Regions from separate parts of the Exiguobacterium abrahamii genome, predicted to be linked through region 1. Evidence: riboswitches for the same ligand, from Rfam matches in the RefSeq annotation. Region 1 holds a riboswitch; each other region holds the start of a gene.
The links. A riboswitch is a leader RNA that binds a small molecule or an ion and turns the genes downstream of it on or off. The one in region 1 is predicted to bind lysine.
Positions count from the first base shown of each region.

Region 1 (7,236 bases):
GTTCTTCGTTTCCGACTGCATCGAGGTGATGTTGGACGTTCATGATCTGCTCAACGATTTCGCCTGCTGACAAGTCGCGGCTCTTCTTGATCAGACCACTTGCACAGAAGCTACAGCCGATGTTACAGCCGACCTGTGTCGTAACACAGACAGAAAGACCGTACTTATGACGCATTAGAACCGTTTCAATCAAGTTGCCATCATATAATTTGAAAAGGAACTTGATTGTTCCGTCTGCTGATTCTTGCTTGACCGCTTCTGTCATCGAGTCAATCGTAAAACTCTGATCTAACAACTCAAGGCAATCCTTGTTGACATTCGTCATTTCCGCGAAAGTCGTGACACGTTTACGGTAGAGCCAATCCCATACTTGTTTGGCACGGAATGGTTTGTGCCCTTGATTCGATAACCATTCTGTCATCTGCTCAAGCGTTAATCCATAAATGGATGGTTTATTCATTTCGAAAGACCTCATTTCTTTTTCCAGAACTACAACATTCCTTTATCTTAGTAAAAATCAGCGCGTGACGCAACGTTCAAATCCTAAATGTTCACTTTCTGTAAAGTTTTTGCGCCACTTTCGATCAAATCGACAGACTCCGACGTCCGAATTGAACGACTGCTCCGGTCAAGAACACAAGACAGAGGACGAGTAAAAGAATGGAATGAAGAAGAAAATGATCTGTTCCTTCTAGTAATTGCGTCGTATTGAATAAGGAGAAGACGGATAGATAACGAAGCCACTCCGTCTTGTCACTTAGTTCCGACAGAATCGTCAAGACGATCGATAGAACCAGTACACTACCGGCAAGCGAAAAAGCACGACGTTCTTCGTCAAATAACGTCGCAACGAATAACGTAAAGGCACCGATCGCGAAGAGTAACAATAGCGCATTGAGTTGAATCCGCCATAAGATGACGTCATTGATCGAAATATCTGTCATCCACCAGTCGGATACCATCAAGACGAGTCCATTCAGTCCTACGAGAACCATACTTGCGATACCCATGACGATCGCGACAGCAAACGTATACGCATTCCGGGTGATCGGGGCTGCGAGATAGACAATCAGCTCTCCGTTGTCGATTGGTCGCGCAACGAGTCGCGCTGCTAATGAGAGCAAGAATAGACTCGCAATGACTTGAAAGATCAGTCCGTAATAGTTTCCCCCGAGCAGATCCAGTACATTATCGAACCCTGTCACCTTATCGTATTGAAAGGCTTTTAAGACTTCCGGAGGTAATGCTTCTAGTTTTGCTTCTAGTAAACCGGTCTTCATCATCGATGGATATAGCAACGCAAGCATCAATAAGTAAAGACTCGTTCCAATCGCATAAGCAAGCACGGGCTTTCTGACCTGCTTGAATAAAGAGCGGATCAGCAATATCACGACGATTCCTCCTCTCCATAATAATGCAAGAAGACCTGTTCTAAATCATCTGCTGACGGACGAATCAGCCGTACATCGTACTGGGTTAAATAAGCGATCGCCTGATTTAAGCTCAGTGTCTCATCCGTTTGAAAACTGACTTCTGTCCGCTTCGGTTCAACACCGACTTGCATCGCGAACTGTGCCGCCTCCACCTCTGTTCGGAAGACGATCGTATACGTCTTTCGACTCGATCGAACTAACTCATGAATATCCGATTCGACGATAATGCGCCCTGCTTTGATTAAAGCCGCTCGATCGCACGATTTTTCCATCTCCGGAAAGTGGTGTGAACTCATTAGAATCGCTTTTCCAGCATGCTTCTCCTGTTCGATCCACTCTAAAAAACGCTCTTGCATCAAAGGATCAAGCCCACTGGTTGGCTCATCGAGTAGGTAGACGGGTGCATCCTTCATGAAGCAACCGACAAGTGCCAGTTTTTGTTTCATCCCTTTTGACATCTTGCGGATTTTCGTCTTCGTCTCAAACGGAAATCGTTTCAATAACAGTTGCCGCCGTGTCGGATCGCTACCATGTAGTCGTTGCATCAAATCGAGCATCTCTGCTCCTGTCATGTCTCCAGGTAAACTAATCTCCCCCGGCAAATAACCGACCAACTGCTTCACTTCTTTACTTTGTTTCCAGCAATCAAAGCCACCGATCGTCGCCCTTCCTTCGTCCGCAGCCAGTAGTCCCATCAAATGTCGGAGTGTCGTTGATTTTCCGGATCCGTTTGGTCCAATGAAACCGAATATCGTACCCGGATCGACCGTAAAACTGACATCGAATATCCCACGCCCCGGCGCAAATTCCTTCGTCACATGCTCCAAACGGATCATCATCCGACCTCCCTATCTTTTATTTCTTTCCTCACTGTATTGATACCCGTTTTGAAGCAGTTTGTTCGGATCAAAACGATAGATGACGAACCGTTCGTCATGATTTTTTTCATAGAGGTCTCGCAATCGAATCTCATCGATTTGCTCGAATACGGTATGTCGCTCCAAGTACTCCCGGTATTCATCGGTCGGGTAATACAAGATAAGGTCCACTGAACGCGGGGAACGTTCGACCGAACTTAAAATGTGATCGATCACTTTCATGAAAATTTGTGAAGAGAATGGATTGAAGAAATAAAACTTATTCGCCTCATCCGGAATGGTATACTGCTCGGCATACGTCTGTTCAAATCGCAAACTTCCAGAACGCCGCTTCCGTCGACTTTGGTAGTTCGCCATATTCCGAAGTGCGTCCTCGTAAAATTGTCCGTTCATCTCGATTCCGATGACGGAACAGTCGAATCGGTCGTGTAAGTAAAAGTTCAAACGCCCTTTCCCACACCCGAAATCGATGACAGTATCCTCTTTTTGAAACGGATAGGTTTCGCATAATTCGCCGAGTGCCGCATAAGGCGTCGGTTCATAGCGATTGTAGTGACTAAACACACCATAGAGGTGTTGCATCTCAATGGTCTCAATTCGTAATCGTTGATCATATTCCTGTTCATTCATCGTCTTTTGTTCCTTCTTTCCGGCATTCTTTCCCTCATCGTACTATACTGAAGAAGTACGTTACTCGTTTTTTGAAAGGGGATTTTATGATGATCGTCGTTACGAACCGGATTAAAGTCAAAAAAGGGATGGCTGCAGCTCTCGCTCCTCGTTTTACGCGTCCAAGTGGACTCGATACGATGGACGGATTCATCCGCGTCGAGGTCTTATTGACGCAAAATATCGAAGAACACGATGAAATGAACGTCAACATGTACTGGGAAGATATGAAGAGTTTTCAAGCGTGGCGGGAGAGTGACGATTTTAAAGCGTCGCATAGTCGACCTGCGAGTAGTGAAGCAGGAGAATCGCCAATGCTCGGTAGCGAGATTCTGACATATGAAGTCGCTTCGGTCAAAGAACGCGCATGATGCACGAAAAGGACTCGTCTCGAGTCCTTTTTTAGATACCGGTATAAAAATAGTGAAAGGGTCGAATTGTCTCAAATGGTATTATTTGTTATCATAGTGCCATTACAGAGAGAGAGGGTCCTTCATGAATTCATTAATTATATTTGAACAAGCCATTCGTAGCTTACCTGACGATCGTACGTTACGACGTGATGAATTATGGACGGACGATTTTTTATTGCAACAGGAGAACGAGCTGACCGTCTATTACTCTCCGATTGGCGAATACGTCAATACTGAAGCAAAAGTCGTCATTATCGGGATCACACCAGGTTTTGAACAGATGCGAATCGCTTTCGAAGAAGCGACGGATGCCCTTCACCATAGTGTTTCATTAGAAGAGACGGCACGCCTCGTCAAATATACAGCAAGCTTTGCCGGAACGATGCGACGTAACCTCGTCCAGATGCTCGATACACTTGAACTTCCAGCATTGCTCGGCATCGAGACGACGGCTAGCTTATTTCATCAACATCAGAAATTATTGCATCCAACGTCACTGTTAAAGCAACCCGTCTTTTATCGCGAAAAGAATTACTCGGGTCATCAACCGAAGATCAATCGTAGCCCTTTATTAAGGCACTACGCGGAAGAACACTTCGTCGCTGAGATCAATCAGTTACAAAAACCAGCGTTATTGATTCCACTCGGTCGGGTCGTCGAGACGCAAGTCCGTGGATTGATTCATGATGGACGAATCGAACAGCATCAGCTTCTTTCCGGCTTCCCCCACCCATCTGGCGCAAACGGTCATCGAAAAAAACAATTCGAGGAAAACCAAGCCTATTTGACGAAACAGCTCATTCAACATTTTGCTGAATAAACAACTTTATCTTAAATTATCAGAATATATGGTTGAATCGTTTCTGAAATACATGATAAAGTGTCCATAAGAACAGAATATGACTATTCTATCGATGAGGTAGAGGCGCGATTTCAATCAGTACTTAGTCCGAGGATGACAACGAAGACGACTACAGGAAAGGTGACATCGCCGAAATGACAGTATGTGTCGAGCATATCGTCGTTGGTCGATTCGGGAAACACCCGATCGATTGCCATACATAACAATTGTATGGAGCGCTCCAATTCGGCTAAGAAAGACGCATCCAGCGAGGGTGTCGGCTTTGTTGCCGGTGCCCTTGCTTTTTTTGTGCCGCGGGGTCTCATCTTTAAGCCATTTATTAAAGAGGAGGATATTTTTCATGGTCAACTATTCAGATTCCATCATTGCCCTTGTACCTGCTTTACTAGCTATCTTATTAGCCATCTTTACCCGAAAGGTCGTTCTTTCGTTAGGTGTCGGCATTCTAGTCGGTACCCTGTTACTTCATCGTTTTAACCCGATCGATACGGTAACCTATCTCGGCAAGAACATCTTCAGCCTCTTTTGGGCGGACGGTGCCTTGAACGAGTGGAACGTCTTATTACTTGTTTTCTTGTTATTGCTCGGCGTCCTTTCCACATTGATTCAGACATCAGGTGGCGCTCGCGCTTTCGGTGAATGGGCTTCTACGCACGTCAAGACAGCGCGTGGTGCACGCTTAGTTGCCTTCGGACTCGGTATCCTAATTTTCATCGATGATTACTTCAATAGTCTCGCTGTCGGCAACGTCAGTCGTCCGTTAACAGATCGCCGTGGTGTCTCACGTGCGAAGCTTGCCTATTTGATTGACTCAACAGCTGCGCCTGTTTGTGTCATCAGTCCGCTTTCGAGTTGGGGCGCATTCATCATCTCCATCATCGCCGGTATCTTAACGACGCACTCGATTACGGATTACTCAGCGTTTAGTGCCTTTATGATGATTGTTCCGATGAACTTCTATGCGATTTTCGCGTTACTTTTAACACTTTACATCGCTTACTCTGGCATCTCTGTCGGACCGATGCGACAACATGAACTGCGTGCTGCCAAAGGCGAACTCTTCGATGCTTCGAAAGGAACACCGATGGGGATGGCTAAAGAGGTGAACGAACATACGAACGGAAAAGTACGTGATCTCGTCGTTCCAATCATCGTGCTCGTCATCGCTACGATCAGTGCGTTACTCGGGACAGGTGCTCAGGCACTTGCAGCCGACAATCGCCCGTTTACTTTAATTGGAGCATTTGAGGCAACAGACGTCACCCGTTCCCTCGTCGCAGGTGTCGTCATCAGTTTAATCGTCGCTTTCCTGATGCTGATCGGACGAAAAATTCCGGGCCGCGATTACCGTGCAAGCATCGTTGCTGGTATGCGTTCCATGTGGCCAGCAGTCGTGATTTTGTTATTCGCTTGGACGATCATCGCTGTTATCGGTGATATGAAAACCGGTGACTATCTCGCGAGCTTCGTCAGCAACTCGATTTCTGCTTCGTACTTGCCATTCTTATTATTCTTGATTGCCGGCTTGATGGCATTCTCAACAGGAACAAGTTGGGGCACATTCGGAATCATGTTGCCAATCGGTGCGGATCTCGTCATGGCTGTTGATACCTCACTCTTGTTACCGACGCTTGCTGCTGTTCTTGCTGGATCTGTCTTCGGTGACCATTGTTCACCGATTTCCGATACGACAATCCTAAGTTCGACAGGGGCTGGATCCCATCATATCGATCACGTTACGACACAATTACCGTATGCGCTAGTCGGTGCCGTCACTGCGGCAGTCGGTTATTTAGTCATCGGTTTCACGGAGTCTTCGGTATTCGGTTTCATCGGAGCTCTTGTCACATTCGTACTCTTCGTCGTCGTCTTGAACGTTCTCTCGAAAAAAGGCGAAACCGCTTCGGATTTACAAACGGATTGATGAAATGAAAAAGGGACTGACTCAAAAAAGAATGATGCGTCTTTTCACGCCCTTTCCTCAGGCGAGACACAAGCCAGTTTTCCTGCTTCATTGAAGCAGGAAAATGGGTCTTGTTCGTCTCTAACAGCGCATAAATGCGCTTTTCCTGTAGGAGTGGCGTGTGACGCACCATTCTTTTTTGTTACGAGATAAGGGTGGCAGATCATCATTCTGCCACCCTTATCTTTGTAGAGACTGATTTTGAGTCAGCCCCTTTTTCGACTTCATATCATGTCTTATACCATAAGTTCACACACATCATTCGCGAACGCTACCGGATCCTCGAGTGGGAGTCCTTCGACAAGCAATGCTTGTTGATACATCAGTTTCGTATAGCGCTCGAATTTCGAACGATCGTTTTGATATGCCGTTTCAAGAGAGTGGAACACTGCGTGTGACGGATTCAATTCAAGAATCTTGACCGCTTCTACCCCTTCGTTATTCGGCATCGCCTTCAGGATTTTCTCCATCTCGATTGAGACGGCGCCGTCCGTCGCAAAACAGACGGGATGCGATTTGAGACGCGTTGAGGCTTTGACTTCCTTGACTTGTCCACTTAGCACTTCCTGCATAGCTTGGAACATCTCTGCTTGTGCGTCCGTCGTCTCCGCTTCTGCTGCTTCAATCCCTAAATCGCTACTCGTGACCGACTTGAACGTCTTCTCGTTGTACGTCACGAGCATCTGGATCGCGAACTCATCGATCTCTTCCGTGAAGTACAAGATATCGTACCCTTTATCACGGACGAGCTCGGATTGTGGTAATTTATCCAGACGATTCGTACTCTCACCAGCGGCGTAATAAATATGTGCCTGATCTTCCGGCATCGCTGCGACGTATTCTGCGAGTGTGATCAACTTCTTCTCCTTCGCCGAGTAGAAGAGGACGAGGTCCTGCACTTGTTCTTTATGCATGCCATAATCATTATACATACCGAACTTCAGCTGACGTCCGAACGCTTGATAGAACGTTTCGTACTTCGTGCGATCCTCGCGCAGAAGTGCTTCGAGTTGTGTCT
Region 1 is NZ_JADOYC010000005.1:175,074-182,309, forward strand. It holds gene rlmN (dual-specificity RNA methyltransferase RlmN) at 1-460, opposite strand, end outside; gene ITJ88_RS14085 (ABC transporter permease subunit) at 585-1,391, opposite strand; gene ITJ88_RS14090 (ABC transporter ATP-binding protein) at 1,388-2,269, opposite strand; gene ITJ88_RS14095 (methyltransferase) at 2,282-2,941, opposite strand; gene ITJ88_RS14100 (heme oxygenase) at 3,031-3,351, shown strand; gene ITJ88_RS14105 (uracil-DNA glycosylase family protein) at 3,476-4,213, shown strand; lysine riboswitch at 4,306-4,484, shown strand; gene ITJ88_RS14110 (Na+/H+ antiporter NhaC family protein) at 4,596-6,179, shown strand; gene htpG (molecular chaperone HtpG) at 6,455-7,236, opposite strand, start outside.

Region 2 (7,236 bases), on a different contig from region 1:
CGACCGCCGTGAAGTGTGCGACGAGCCCGGCTTGTGATGTTTTGTTGTAGTACGGTGTGACGAGCATCGCTGCATCCGCACCAAGGCGTTCTGCGAGTAACGTCTTCTCGATTGTTACTGCCGTGTTGTTCGAACCCGTTCCGGCAATGACGGGTACTCGTCCTGCCGTGACTTGAACGGCAGTCGTCAATAGTTGTTCGAATTCCGTGTTTGTCAGTGTCGAACCTTCTCCTGTCGTCCCTCCGACGACAAGTGCCTGAATCCCTGCTGCGAGTTGTTGCTCGATCAAGCGTTCGAATACGTGTAGATCCAACTCGCCTGCTTCATTAAATGGTGTGACGAGCGCTGTACCTGCTCCTTTGAACATGAAGAACTCCTCCTTTTTTATGAATGAATCGACTGTTCGATGGCTTGGCGTGCGACTTGTACGGCGTTTGACGCGGCACCTTTTCGGATGTTGTCGGCTACACACCAAAGATGGAACGTATTCGCGAGACTATCATCTTGTCGAATTCGTCCGACATAGACATCGTCCGTTCCACTCGCGTCAAGTGGCATCGGATAACGCGTATTCGCGACATCATCGACGAGGACGACGCCCGGTGCGCTTTCCAGTGCTTCACGGATCGCTTCGACCGTTGTCGGTTGTGTAAACGTGACGTTGATCGCAACCGAGTGAGAGTTCGTGACTGGAACCCGGACACATGTCGCACTGACTGGTAATGCTGGAAGATTGAAGATTTTCCGTGTTTCATCAATCATCTTCTGCTCTTCTTTCGTATAGCCGTTCTCAAGGAACACATCGATATGCGGCAAGATGTTATCGTGAATCGGATGTGGATAATTGACGGGTTCTTCTCCGCGTGCCCCGCGTGCCAGATCCTCGATTCCTTTTTGACCTGAACCGGATACGGCCTGATACGTCGTATAGTTGACGCGTTCGAATCCTAGTGACTGGAGCGGTGCTAAGGCGACGACGGATTGAATCGTCGAACAGTTCGGATTTGCGATCAAGCGGTCTGTCGTCTGAATCGCTTGCGGATTGACTTCTGGCACGACAAGTGGAATCGTCTCCTCCATTCGGAAGGCACTTGAATTATCAACGACGAGTGTTCCGTTTTCGGCTAGTAACGGGGCATATTGCTCACTGATCGTTCCGCCCGCTGCGAACAACGCGACATCGATCCCGTCTTCCGTGATGTTTGGCGTCAGCGCTTGGATCGTAATATCTTCTCCCTTGAACTGCACCGTGTTCCCTGCTGAACGAGCAGAAGCGTAAGCGGACAGGCGGCTGACCGGGAAGTCCAGTTCGGCGAGTACTTGTAACATTTTTTGACCGACGGCGCCGGTTGCTCCGATGACGGCTACATGATACATGCTGTTTTCCTCCTTATAACTCGAACGCGTTTGCAATCGCTGCAACCGTCCGTTCAATGTCTGCTTGTGCAATCGTGTACGAGATACTGATTTCTGATGTCGTGACTTGATAGAACGGGATGTTCTCCGCTCGGAAGATTGCAAACAATTTCGAAGCAACACCTGTTGCATCCCGCATCCCGATGCCGACGACAGATAACTTCGCGTGCTGATTGTGGCGGTCGACCTTGACTGTCGTGAAGCGATCCATGATGTCTTTCAATGCTTCATCGAGGAACTCTTCCTCATCGAGTGGACAGGAGAACGATAAAAAGATGTCACTGTCGAACGTCGTTTGACTGATCATGTCGATGTTGACGTGGCGGTTCGATAAGAGTTCGAAGATATCGGCTACTGCTGCGTTCGTTTGCGGTACGTGTTTGATTGATACCGTCAAGACGTTCTTCGTCACACTGACACTCGTGACCGCTTTTTGTTCCATTGTTTCCGTCGCTTCCATGATCCATGTTCCCCTTTTCGATTCAAGTGTTTTCCCGACGAAGATGTGTACGCCGTATTTTTTTCCTAGTTCGACACTCCGCATTTCCATGACCTTCGACCCGAGGGCGCTCATCTCCATCATCTCATCATATGAGATGTGCGGAATCGGTTGAGCAGCAGCATGGATTCGTGGATCAGCCGTATAGACACCGTCGACATCCGTGTAGATTTCACACCGTTTATCAAGGACTGCCGCAAGGGCAACAGCCGTTGTATCCGATCCACCACGTCCGAGCGTCGTGACATCACCGAGTTCGTTGACACCTTGGAATCCAGCGACGATGACGACATCGTATGTTTCGAGTTTTTGTCGTAATAGATTTCCATCAATCTGTTTGATCTTACTTTTCGTATGCAATCCCATCGTACTGATTCCCGCTTGAGCGCCTGTTTGCGATAACGCTTTGACGCCGAGTGAGTTGAGGGCGATGCTGAGTAATGAAATCGTCTGTTCTTCTCCGATGGCAAGCAGACGATCGAGTTCTCGGCGCTCGGGGCGATCCGTGATGGCTTGCGCCTGAGCAATCAAAGAATCTGTCATCTTGCCCATCGCTGAAACGACGACGACAAGTTTTTCACCTTCGGCTGCGCGACTCTTCAAATAATTCGCAATAGACTGAATCTGTTCGACAGTCGCAACCGAGCTTCCACCAAATTTAAGTACAGTTGTCACAATCCTATCTCCTTTGTCCCGATACAGAAAAAAACGACGGGCCGGTAGGAGCGTTCCTACGGCCCGTCGTTATCACGATCGGACAAACGAAGACAAAGTCATTCGTTCTTTTACGTAAGATAGCGCTCCGAAACATCGGTTTCGGCAGTACAACGGATCTTAACCGTTGTACCAGCAAATGAGAAGAAGCATCTTCTCGTTCACTTCGGCGGACTTCCCCTTTCACATCATTCGGCATGCTTGCCTTCAAGAATGATGCTACTCATGTCATCCGCGCCTCTATCTGTCGGTTGTTAGTTACAGTTATAGCAGACATCTTTTGTTAAATCCAGTCATTTGACTGATTTTTTTCAAAATCCGTCAATTCGCAAGATGCTGTTTCGCGAGTTTGAGTTGCTCCGACACGGCAGCAAACCCTGTCCCGCCGTAGCTTGTCCGGCGTGCCACTGCTTGAACCGGATCGAGGAGCGGATAGACGTCTTCCGTGATATCCGGATGGAACGTTTGATACATTTCGAGATTCAAATCCTTCAGGAAACAACCATTCTGCACACAGTAAAGGACGGCTTTCCCGACGATTTCGTGCGCTTCCCGGAACGGTATGCCTTTCGTCACAAGGTAGTCGGCGAGTTCCGTTGCATTCGAGAAGTCTTGCATTGTCGCCTTCTTGAGCGCTTCGGTCTTAAACGTCGCAGATTCAATCATTCCGGTGAAGATTTGAACGGATTGGAGAACGGTATCGGCTGTATCGAAGACCCCTTCCTTATCCTCTTGCATGTCTTTATTGTAAGCGAGTGGTAATGCCTTCATCGTCGTCAAGAAGCCCATCATGTTGCCGTAGACGCGACCCGTTTTTCCACGAATCAACTCAGCGAAATCAGGATTTTTCTTTTGTGGCATCATGCTTGATCCTGTTGAGAAGGCATCCGATAACTCGATAAAACCGAATTCTTGCGACGCCCAGATGATGATTTCTTCACAAAAACGCGAGAGATGCATCATGACGGTCGAGGCGATCCCGAGGTATTCGATGACGAAATCACGGTCCGAGACAGCATCAAGACTGTTCGGATAGACCGACTCAAAACCGAGCAACTCGGCAGACCGGAAACGGTCGATCGGGAACGTCGTCCCCGCGAGCGCCCCCGCTCCGAGTGGTGATTTCCGGATCCGTTTTTGATTATCTGTCAATCGTTCGACATCACGTTCGAACATCCAGAAATAAGCGAGCAAGTGATGCGCAAGCGAAATCGGTTGTGCCCGTTGCAAATGCGTATACCCTGGCATGACCGTCTCGATATGTTGCTCCGCTTGTTCCATGATGACCGATTGGAGTTCGCGTAATGCTGTCGTCAACGCCTCAACATGTTGTTCCATCCATAGATGTAAATCCGTTGCGACCTGGTCATTTCGGCTCCGTGCCGTATGCAGTTTTCCTGCAACCGGACCAATCTGTTCCGTCAACAAACGCTCGAGGTTCATATGAATGTCCTCATCCGCTAGCGTATAGGAATGGTCTGCTAACGTCGTTTCCAGTTGCTTCAGTCCTTGCTCGATTTGTGTCCACTCGTCTTGAGCAAGAATCCCTTGTTCAAATAGCATCTGCGCGTGTGCGAGACTGCCTTTTAAATCGACGCTCGCTAATTTTTGATCGAACGTGATCGATGCTCCGAAGGCTTCCGCTTGAGCGGAAGCACTTTCCGTAAAACGTCCACCCCAGAGTTTGGTCATTTCGTGACACCCGCCTGACGATGTACGCTCGCATGCGTCGAAACGGCAAGTCCGTGTAATTTGATGAAGCCTTTTGCTGCTTCATGATCGAACGCGTCTTCTTTCGTGTACGTCGCAAGTTTCTCATCGTAGAGCGAGACAGCGGACTGACGACCTGTCACGGTTGCGTTTCCTTTGAACAGTTTAACGCGAACTTCTCCTGTGACGTCCTGTTGTGTCGCTGTCAAGAATGCTTTCAAGCCTTTCGTCAATGGTGCATGGAAGAGACCGTTATAGATCGTTTCTGCGTATTGTTTGCTGAGAAGTGGTTTGAAATGCGCGACGTCCTTCGTCAATGTAATCGTCTCGAGTGCAGCGTGCGCTTTGAGTAACACCGTTGCGCCTGGGCACTCATAGACTTCCCGCGATTTGATACCGACGAGACGGTTCTCGACGTGGTCGATCCGTCCGACCCCATGTGCACCAGCGATGATGTTCAGTTCCGTGATCAGTTTCGCCAGTGGATACGTCGTTCCGTTGATCGAGACCGGAACACCTGCTTCAAAGCCAATGATGACTTCTTCTGCCTGATCCGGTGCGTCTTCTGGCGCTACTGTCAACGCGTAAGCGTCTTGCGGTGGCTCTGTCCAAGGGTTTTCTAGGACGCCACACTCGTTACTCCGTCCCCAGAGGTTCATGTCGATTGAGTAGGGGCTGTCGAGGTTGATCGGGATCGGCACGTTGTTTTCTTTCGCATAGGCGATTTCTTCTTCCCGTGACCATTTCCATTCCCGAACCGGTGCGATGACTTCGAGTGATGGATCAAGTGCTGCGACCGAAACTTCAAACCGGACTTGGTCGTTCCCTTTTCCGGTACATCCGTGAGCAACCGCCGTCGCACCGTGCTGATGCGCGACTTCGACAAGCTTTTCTGCGATCAATGGACGCGAAAGCGCTGAAATCAACGGATAGGCATTTTCGTAATGGGCGCCATATTGAAGTGCCGGCAAGACGAAGTCTTGTGCGAATTCTTCTTTTACATCGAGGACGATCGATTCGATCGCACCGACGAGGAGTGCTTTTTCTTTAATGACGGATAAATCTTTTCCTTCTCCGACATCCATGCATAAGGCAATGACGTCATAGTCCTTGCTCAACCATTTGATGGCTACCGATGTATCAAGTCCCCCAGAGTACGCTAAGATCAATTTTTGTTTCGACATGTATAATTCCCTCCTGGTTTTAAATTCATCTGTCTGTATAAAAATTCATTATGAATTATATATATACATAGAAAACAAAAAAAAGAAACCCTTTTTGCAGGATTTCTTTCAAAATGACTTACATTTTTTTCTCCATCGTTCGGTGCGGGATGCCCGCATCGTCGAATTCATCGGAGACGATCGTATACCCAAGTCCTTGATAAAACGGGATCGCTTGGACTTGTGCACCGAGTGTTAGCAATTGCTTCCCTTCGCGACGTGCGACTCGTTCCATCGCCTGCATCAACTCGCCACCGTATCCTTTTCCTCGCGCTGTCGCTAGCGTCGCGACACGCTCTACCTTCATCCGTTGGTCGTCATATGGACGGGTACGCCCCGTTGCGACCGGTCGACTCTGCTCATCGAGGACAAGCAGATGAATCGCTGTTTCATCATGTGTATCGTATTCAAGATGGCGTGGTACGCCTTGTTCCTCGACGAAGACACGCTCCCGGATCATCCGGACGGCTTGATGTTGTTCTGCTGTACGTACTTGAATGACTGTCATGACTGATATTCCTCCTGTAATCGATCGACATATGCCATCGCATCATCCCGATTCGTAAATTGTGCCTGTGCCTGAACCGCACTTCCTCCGCCTCGCCCATTGAATGCTTGAACATGTGCTTTAGTAAATTTCCCGAGATGGGGTTCACCTGGACTACTCATCAATAACTTGTTCGTCGTCGCATTCCAGACGACGCCGACGCGTCCCGCTTCTTGAATCGCTTTAGCCAGTTGCTCGGATATTTTGATTTCTTCATCCAGATGTTCAAACACAAGAATGCCTTCTTGTTGTTCTAAAGCGTGAGCGAGTGTGAACGTCGCGAGTTGTTCCTGGGCATGTTCGACCTGTTTCGTTAAGCGTTTCTGCTCATCTTGTAACGCTTGAACGGCTTCTAAGATTTGAACCGGTTTGACTGATAAAGCTTGCGCTGCTTCCCGTAAGGCTCGTCGTTCTGCCTGTAAGAGTTGGTATGCCCGTTCCTTTGCGACATAAGAAAGACGAATATTTCCACGAATTCGTTCGACTCCAGTAAAGAGAATCGACTCGAGCTGTGACGTCGAATCGAGATGCGTTCCACCACAGGCACTATAATCGAGTGTACCGATTTGAACGACGCGAATTCGTCCTTCGACTTGTGGTGTTTTTCGTAATGGTAAGCGTAGCGCTTCCGCCTCGTCATATTCGGTCGCTGTGATCGGTAATCCTTGTTCAATCACCTGGCGTAATCGTCGATCCAGCTGTTCTTGTTGCAGAGTTGTCCATTCAGGTGTCTCGATATCAAGCGTCGAGACCTCACTTCCCGTCCGAAAACTAAGTGTCTTGATATTTGATTCATCTTGTAGGATTGCAGAGATGACATGTTGTGCCGTATGCTGCGCCGCGTGATCGATCCGGACTGCGTCATCTACGATCCCGGTGACGTCACCTGTGAGCGGCGTCGCCAGTTGGTGCCAGACGACACCGTCTTCGATTTGGACGTCAAGGACCGGTTGGTCGTTCAATGTTCCACGGTCCGCCGGCTGTCCACCGCTCTCTGGATAGAAGTAACTTTTCTCTAAAGCAACCCAATAGCCGTCTACTTGTTTTGTCGTGCGAATGGATGTCTGAAAGGTTCGGACATCGGATTCTATTTGTTCGGGGCGCATGCCTCGACCACCTTTCTCTGT
Region 2 is NZ_JADOYC010000004.1:41,194-48,429, reverse strand. It holds gene dapA (4-hydroxy-tetrahydrodipicolinate synthase) at 1-367, opposite strand, end outside; gene ITJ88_RS12270 (aspartate-semialdehyde dehydrogenase) at 385-1,377, opposite strand; gene ITJ88_RS12265 (aspartate kinase) at 1,391-2,590, opposite strand; lysine riboswitch at 2,703-2,880, opposite strand; gene argH (argininosuccinate lyase) at 2,951-4,321, opposite strand; gene ITJ88_RS12255 (argininosuccinate synthase) at 4,318-5,523, opposite strand; gene ITJ88_RS12250 (GNAT family N-acetyltransferase) at 5,642-6,070, opposite strand; gene ITJ88_RS12245 (alanyl-tRNA editing protein) at 6,067-7,215, opposite strand.
Region 2: another riboswitch for lysine. It lies ahead of ITJ88_RS12265 (aspartate kinase); the one in region 1 lies ahead of ITJ88_RS14110 (Na+/H+ antiporter NhaC family protein).

Region 3 (7,236 bases), on a different contig from region 1:
GCCATGCTCGACATGTTTCCCATGAAAGATTGTCCGTTTAGTCCAATCAACTGTTCTGCCGACAAATTCGTCAGCAGTAGCGATCCGGCAATGAAAACGCCACTTAATCCTCGTCCGGCTAAGAAGTATTCATCGACGCCTTGTGTTTTCCCACGCGTCAATCGGTAGGATATGTAGGCAACGAGCAACATGAAAAACGCTGCAGAACCTAATGTGAAAAATAATTCAGATGTAGTCATTCGTCTTCCCCCTATTCTTTATTCATATTTCTATTTTTGAATACTTATTCATTTATTCCTTTTTTATACTTTTTCAAAACTATATTTTAGAAAACGTTTTCATTTAAGGGAATAAAAAACCACCTTCATTTATAGAAGGTGGTTCCGATTGCAGAAAAATGGGCTGACTCAAAAATGACTCGTCTTCACGCCCTTTCCTCAGGCGAGACACAAGCCAGTTTTCCCGCTTCATTCAAGCAGGAAAACGGGTCTTGTTTGTCTTTGACAGCGCAAAATTGCGCTTTTTCCTGTAGGAGTGGCGTGTAACGTGTCCTTCTTCTTTATACCCGGAAGGAGAATCGAAAAAGCGTTTTGTTCACTCGACATCGCTTCCTAGGGAAAAACAAGCAAGAGCGACCCTGGAGCGAAGCGAAGCGGCGCGATGCTTGTCCCAGGAAAACGATTCGAAACGAACAAAAAAGCGCAATCTTTCTCATCAGACTCATCAGAGAAAAATTGCACTTTGTCTTCAATCTCAATCACCTTCATTTATAGAAGGTGGTTCACACATTATGATTGACGTGGATGTTCCGGGAAGTCCATCTCGTCATAACGAACGATCGACGTCCGGTTTTTGAATTTATGTCCTAACCAAAAGGCAAGGAATAATGGAATACCAACATACGTTGCGGCAATTCCGACCCAATCGATTTGATCAGCGAGGAATGCGGCATAGTTTTGACCGACGATGACGAGGAAACAAAGACCGAAGGCGAACAGCGGACCGAATGGGAATGCTGGTGCAACATATGGTAAGTCTTTCAACGAGTGACCTTGCGCAAGGAATCCTTTACGGAAACGATAGTGACTGATTGCAATCCCGAGCCATGCGATGAAGCCTGTCATACCGGAAGCATTGAGTAACCACAAGTAGACTTGTCCACCAAACATTGACGTCAAGAAGCAGAGCGCACCGACTGCTCCTGTTGCGAGCAAAGCGTTACGCGGTACACCGTTTTTCGATACTTTCGCGAACAACTTCGGTGCATCCCCTTGGCGAGCAAGTGTATAAAGCATCCGAGTCGAAGCATACATACCTGAGTTTCCGGCAGATAGAACAGACGTCAAGATGACGGCGTTCATGAGTGCTGCTGAGAAGGCAAGACCCGCTTTTTCAAAGACGAGCGTAAACGGACTAACCGCGACGTCCGTAATGTCATTGGAAACCAAGTTTGGGCTCGTATATGGAATGAGCATTCCGATGACGAAAATCGCGAAGACGTAGAAAAGCAAGATACGCCAGAAGACTTGTTTGACTGCTTTTGGAACATTCTTTTTCGGATCTTCCGATTCACCCGCGGCAATCCCGACCAGCTCCGTTCCTTGGAAACTGAATCCGGCAACGAGAATGATACCGATGACGGCAGGAATTCCACCGACGAACGGCGCATCGCCAAGAGCAAAGTTTTTAAAGCCAACCGGTGGCTCCGATGTAAAGACACCAAAAATCATCGCAACACCGACGACTAAGAAGACGATGACGGTGACGACTTTAATCATCGCAAACCAATACTCCGCTTCTCCGAATCCTTTAACGGAGAAGTAGTTCAAGCCAATCATGAGTAAGAGGAACAAGGCACTGAAGTAAAACCCAGGAACGTCCGGGAACCAGTACGTCATGACAATTTGTGCTGCGACGAGTTCGACTGCGATCGTGACTGCCCAGTTGTACCAGTAGTTCCAGCCAAGTGCAAAGCCGAATGATGGATCGACGAATTTCGTTCCATATGTCGAGAAGGATCCAGCGACCGGCATGTACGCTGCCATTTCACCAAGACTTGTCATGAGGAAGTAGACCATCAGACCAACGATTGCATACGATAGGAGCGCCCCACCTGGTCCTGCTGCTGCGACGGAAGCACCGGACGCAATGAAGAGTCCTGTTCCGATCGCTCCACCGATGGCGATCATCGACATATGACGGGCTTGTAATCCACGTTTTAATCCTTCTGCTGTCGAATCTGTTGTTTGTTTCACATCTAGATTGTTCATTTCGTTCGCTTCTCTCTTTAATAAATTTTTGAGAGGACACTTTTTGAATGAAAAAACAAAAAGCGCCCTCATCTTCCAGATGGAAGATGAGAACGCAACATAATAAAATGGATGCGCCTCATTCTACCGTCGTGAAAGATAGCTCTCCACAAGTAGGTGATACCCGACTTGTGACAGTATTAGACCTATTTGATCTAATCCCAATCGATCATCTTCAAAGCGATGATTGATTTCGGCAATTCTTCCTTTCAGGTCACCTCATCTGTCGCTTGACGACATCCGTAACCGTACTCTTAAGAACTGCAACCTCCATCCCACTGGTTGAGTGAGAACTGAATTAAGTTAGTTATTACTACGCCATATTACACAAATCGCCACGAAATTGTCAATTGCCATTTTCGAATATCGGGTAGTCGATGGTAAAAATCCGATATGTTTAGTACACTAAATGGTAGAAGTCCACTGAGAGAAAGGATGCTGCTTGCATGCCACAGGAACGTGATTTGCTAACTTATCGACTCGAAGAACAAATGCGTGTCATTCTTCGTACCCTGCGACGTGAACTTAACCGGCTATTTGAAGGAACGGCGACCCGGAGTGAATTTTTCATCTTACGAAGCCTTTCAGAAAATGGTCCTCAGCGCCCGACGCTTCTCGCGGAACAATTTGAGCTCGCGACGAGTCAAGTCACTGCTTTGACGGATAAGCTGTATAAACAAGGATATGTCACACGGACACGTTCGACGGAAGATCGTCGTTCAATCGTCCTCGCTTTGACGGAGGACGGAGAACGTGCATTTCGGGATCTCGAAATCGTCCGGAAAAACTATTTACAAGATCGCTTCGGCACATTGACGGAAGAAGAACTCGAAACGATGGTTCATGTCTTTGATAAAATTTTGCAGACGATGGATGAAGATACCCTTACTTCGTCTTCTTAAAAACGGTAGATTTTCTACCGTTTTTTCTATTTTGGTCTAAAGATTTCCCTCTGTCTAACCGTTATCTACTTGAGTATACTGGAAGTATATATATGGAAATCTGTTAGCTGGGGGAGTTGGGAGGATTTGTTGTCCATCATGAATCAATTCATCATTAACTTTTGTCTACTGTTCACAACGATTACTCTCTTGTTCTTACCGTTTCGGAATCAACCGCGTATTTCATTGAACTCCAAATGGAGCATTCGACTTATACTCGGAGCTGTCTCTGGTCTGATTGCGGTTTTATTGATGTTCAATGGGATTCAAATCGATGTCGCCCGTGTTGATTTACGTATCGTTCCCGTCGCGATTGCCATGCTGTTCGGTGGTTTCCCAAGCGCCATCGTCGCCGGTGTGATGATCATCGGGACACGTTACTTTTTAACACCAGTTGATCAAATGGAAGGCTTTTATTTATCGACGTTGATCATCGTCTTGTTCATCACGACGATCGGGATCATTCGTCGATTCGTCCATGTCTCGATGCGTCATTTTCAGCTTATGGTATTGGTCGGTATTCTCTATTCGTTACCCGCCATCTACGTCCTGACGCACAGCTGGTCGACATTCTTTAAAATCTCGATTGCGTACGTCTTCTTTAATTTATTAGCTGGCTTTGTTGCCTTTCGATTACTGACGGAATTACGCCGTCACTTCGAAAACATCCAGTATCAGCAGAAACTCGCCATGACGGATGCTTTGACAGGACTCGCCAATCGTCGTCGTCTGGATGACTCGCTTTCGCTTGTCGGCTCGACCGACCAAGGCTATTCGCTTGTACTCATCGATATCGATTTCTTCAAGCATGTCAATGATACATATGGTCATGATGCGGGCGATGATGTGTTACGCCAACTCGGCATGACTCTCGCTTCCTTGACGCGTCCAGACGACCTCGTCGGACGGTACGGTGGTGAAGAATTTTTAATCATCTTACCAAGTACTTCGGCGAAAGAAGCGCAAAAAATAGCAGAACTAGCTCGGCTGACGGTCGCACGTAACCTGTTCCCGACAGCAGATGTACCTGATCTGCAAATTACGATCTCACTTGGGATTTCCCATTCCAGTGGTTCGCATACGTCACTTGAAGCATTACAACAGGCAGATAAAGCGTTGTATTACTCAAAAGAAAACGGACGGAACCGGAGTACGATCTATACGAAAGAACTTGCATTCCGACAAGCTTAAACTGATTGGACACTTCCGTAGGGGAGTGTCTTTTTTACGTCTTCATTCCGTCTCTTTAGGAAAACCGATGCTTTCAACCGTTCCAAAAACAATCATCCGACTTAATTGTTCTGCCATGTATTCTGATGAATACGGTCGACCGTTTCGTAACCAAGAAATCAACAATCCCAACTGTCCACCAATGACATAGTTCAATAATAAGTCCCGATCGACGAACGTAGCTTCTTCTGTGATTTGCGGTCGAAACACAATTCGATAATTCTCTTTCAATGTATCGAGAAAACGAGAGATGAACGTTTTGATCGGTCCTTGAACGAGCATCGTCTGATAGAATAATTCATTTTCTTCGATATGAATGAACAAACGAGCAAAATAGCGACTCACCTGCTCGACTGTCGGAAAGACAGTTCCTGTACCCGTGATCCGAATCGCTTGTTCAAGTGCTTTCATTTGCTCCTCAACGACTTGGTCGAGCAAATCATACTTATCCGTATAGTGTGCGTAGAAGGTCGAACGGTTCACACCTGCTCCATCTGTCAACATTTTGACAGTAATGCTCGAGAAGCTGTGCGTCTTCAGTAAACGAAATAATTCCATCGTAATACGGTCACGTGACCGTTTTGGTCGGGGATCACGGCTCTCATTCATCCATATTTCACTCCTTTTTCACCATCTTTTCATTAATGAATCCGTTATCATCTATTTTTCCAACATTTTGTCGGAAATTGTCGGTTGTTTGTTAGCTAACGTTCCATATAATTAACTATATTAATTACTCCTCCCCCCAGAGGAGTACTTTTTTTGAATCGATTGTACACAAGAAAGGATGCTAACACACCCATGAGTATGAAAAAATTATTGATCATCAATATCGTGACACTCATCGTTTTAATCGGTGGTGGTGTTGTCGGATACTACTATTACGATCAAGCAACGAGCTATGTCAAAACAGACAATGCGAAAATCGACGGTAAGATGATAACGGTTGCGAGCCCAAGCGCTGGTAAATTAACAGACTGGTCTGCGAAAACAGGCGAATCACTTGCCAGTGGCGCAACAGTCGGACACGTCATGACGGCACAAGCCGGACAAAAACCGACGGATCTCTCGGTTTCAATGCCCTCAAAAGCAACGATCGTTCAGTCGATGGCGACAAAGAACGGCTTCGTCGCAGCAGGTACACCACTTGCCTATGGTTTTGACTTAAACGACCTTTGGGTCACAGCGAACATCGAAGAAACAGAAATCGATGAAATCAAAGTCGGACAAACAGTGGATGTTTACGTCGACAGCTATCCGGACACGACACTTTCTGGTGAAGTCGAGCAAATCGGTATGACGACGGCTTCCACGTTCTCAATGATGCCTTCTTCAAACGGAAACGCGAACTACACGAAAGTCGCACAAGTCATTCCTGTTAAAGTCTCACTCTCGCAAGAAAAATCACTCGACATTCGACCTGGTATGAATGTGACCGTCCGCATTCATAAGGATTAAGGAGGGACGTTCATGTCTACTACCTTCTTGTTCGGATACAGTGCGTTCACGATTCTGATCATCATCGGCGTCAACTGGATTGCCCGTCGAAGCCGCTCATCCGACACGGCACTGGCGACGGACGGACCGACACTCGAGGAATCCCTCGAGACGGAACCGACGATGACCGTGACACCACCAGTCGCAGCACCTTCAAAACAGGTATCGACTGAAAACGTCAGTATTCCGAAAGTACTGACGGTCTTACTCATCGGTATGTTCATTGCTATTTTGAACCAAACGTTGATCAATGTCGCGTTACCGGTTCTGATCAATGACTTTAACGTGTCGACATCCACTGCCCAATGGTTGACGACGGGCTTCATGCTCGTCAACGGGATTTTGATTCCGATCAGTGCCTTTTTGATGCGAAGCTATACGTTCCGCCAGCTGTTTCTCGCTTCGATGACACTGTTTTTCTTCGGATCGGTCATCTGTTCGATGGCAATGAACTTCCCGGTCATGATGATCGGTCGTGTCGTTCAGGCAGCGGGGGCTGGTATCTTGATGCCACTCGGATCAAACGTCTTCATGACATTGTTCCCACCGCATAAGCGCGGTGCTGCCATGGGAATGCTCGGAATCGCAATGATTCTGGCTCCTGCTGTCGGACCTACGATTACGGGATATGTCATCCAAAACTATGACTGGCACGTCATGTTTTATGCGATGTCGTTCTTTGGATTAGTGACATTGTTACTCGGTACAGCCTGGTTCCGCCTGACGCAGCCACTCTCGAAACCTTCTTTCGACGCACTGGGCGTCTTATTTAGTACGATCGGATTCGGGAGTCTCCTTTACGGATTCAGTGAAGCCGGGAATGACGGCTGGGATAGCCCGATCGTCATCAGCACGATCGTCATCGGCTTAATTGGAATTGCTGCTTTTGCAATGCGTGAGCTGTCGATGGAAGATCCAATGTTGAATATTCGTGTGTTAAAGGTTCCGGAATTTTCGTTCACCCTCTTCATCAATGTCATCGTCACGATGGCCTTGTTCGGCGGGATGTTGCTTTTACCGATTTACCTTCAAAGTATTCGCGGTTTTTCACCGGTCGATTCAGGTCTTCTCCTTTTGCCCGGATCACTGATCATGGGAATCACCGGACCGATTGCCGGTCGTTTATTTGACCGCTTCGGTATTCGACCGCTCGCTATCTTCGGTTTGACGTTGATGACGTACGGGACATGGGAATTGACGCAATTAAACATGGATACGTCGTATTATTCCATCATGGGCATCTACATGCTTCGGTCATT
Region 3 is NZ_JADOYC010000008.1:118,431-125,666, forward strand. It holds gene ITJ88_RS15525 (solute:sodium symporter family transporter) at 1-239, opposite strand, end outside; gene ITJ88_RS15530 (amino acid permease) at 789-2,270, opposite strand; lysine riboswitch at 2,402-2,590, opposite strand; gene ITJ88_RS15535 (MarR family winged helix-turn-helix transcriptional regulator) at 2,756-3,211, shown strand; gene ITJ88_RS15540 (diguanylate cyclase) at 3,350-4,441, shown strand; gene ITJ88_RS15545 (TetR/AcrR family transcriptional regulator) at 4,484-5,089, opposite strand; gene ITJ88_RS15550 (HlyD family secretion protein) at 5,282-5,938, shown strand; gene ITJ88_RS15555 (DHA2 family efflux MFS transporter permease subunit) at 5,951-7,236, shown strand, end outside.
Region 3: another riboswitch for lysine. It lies ahead of ITJ88_RS15530 (amino acid permease); the one in region 1 lies ahead of ITJ88_RS14110 (Na+/H+ antiporter NhaC family protein).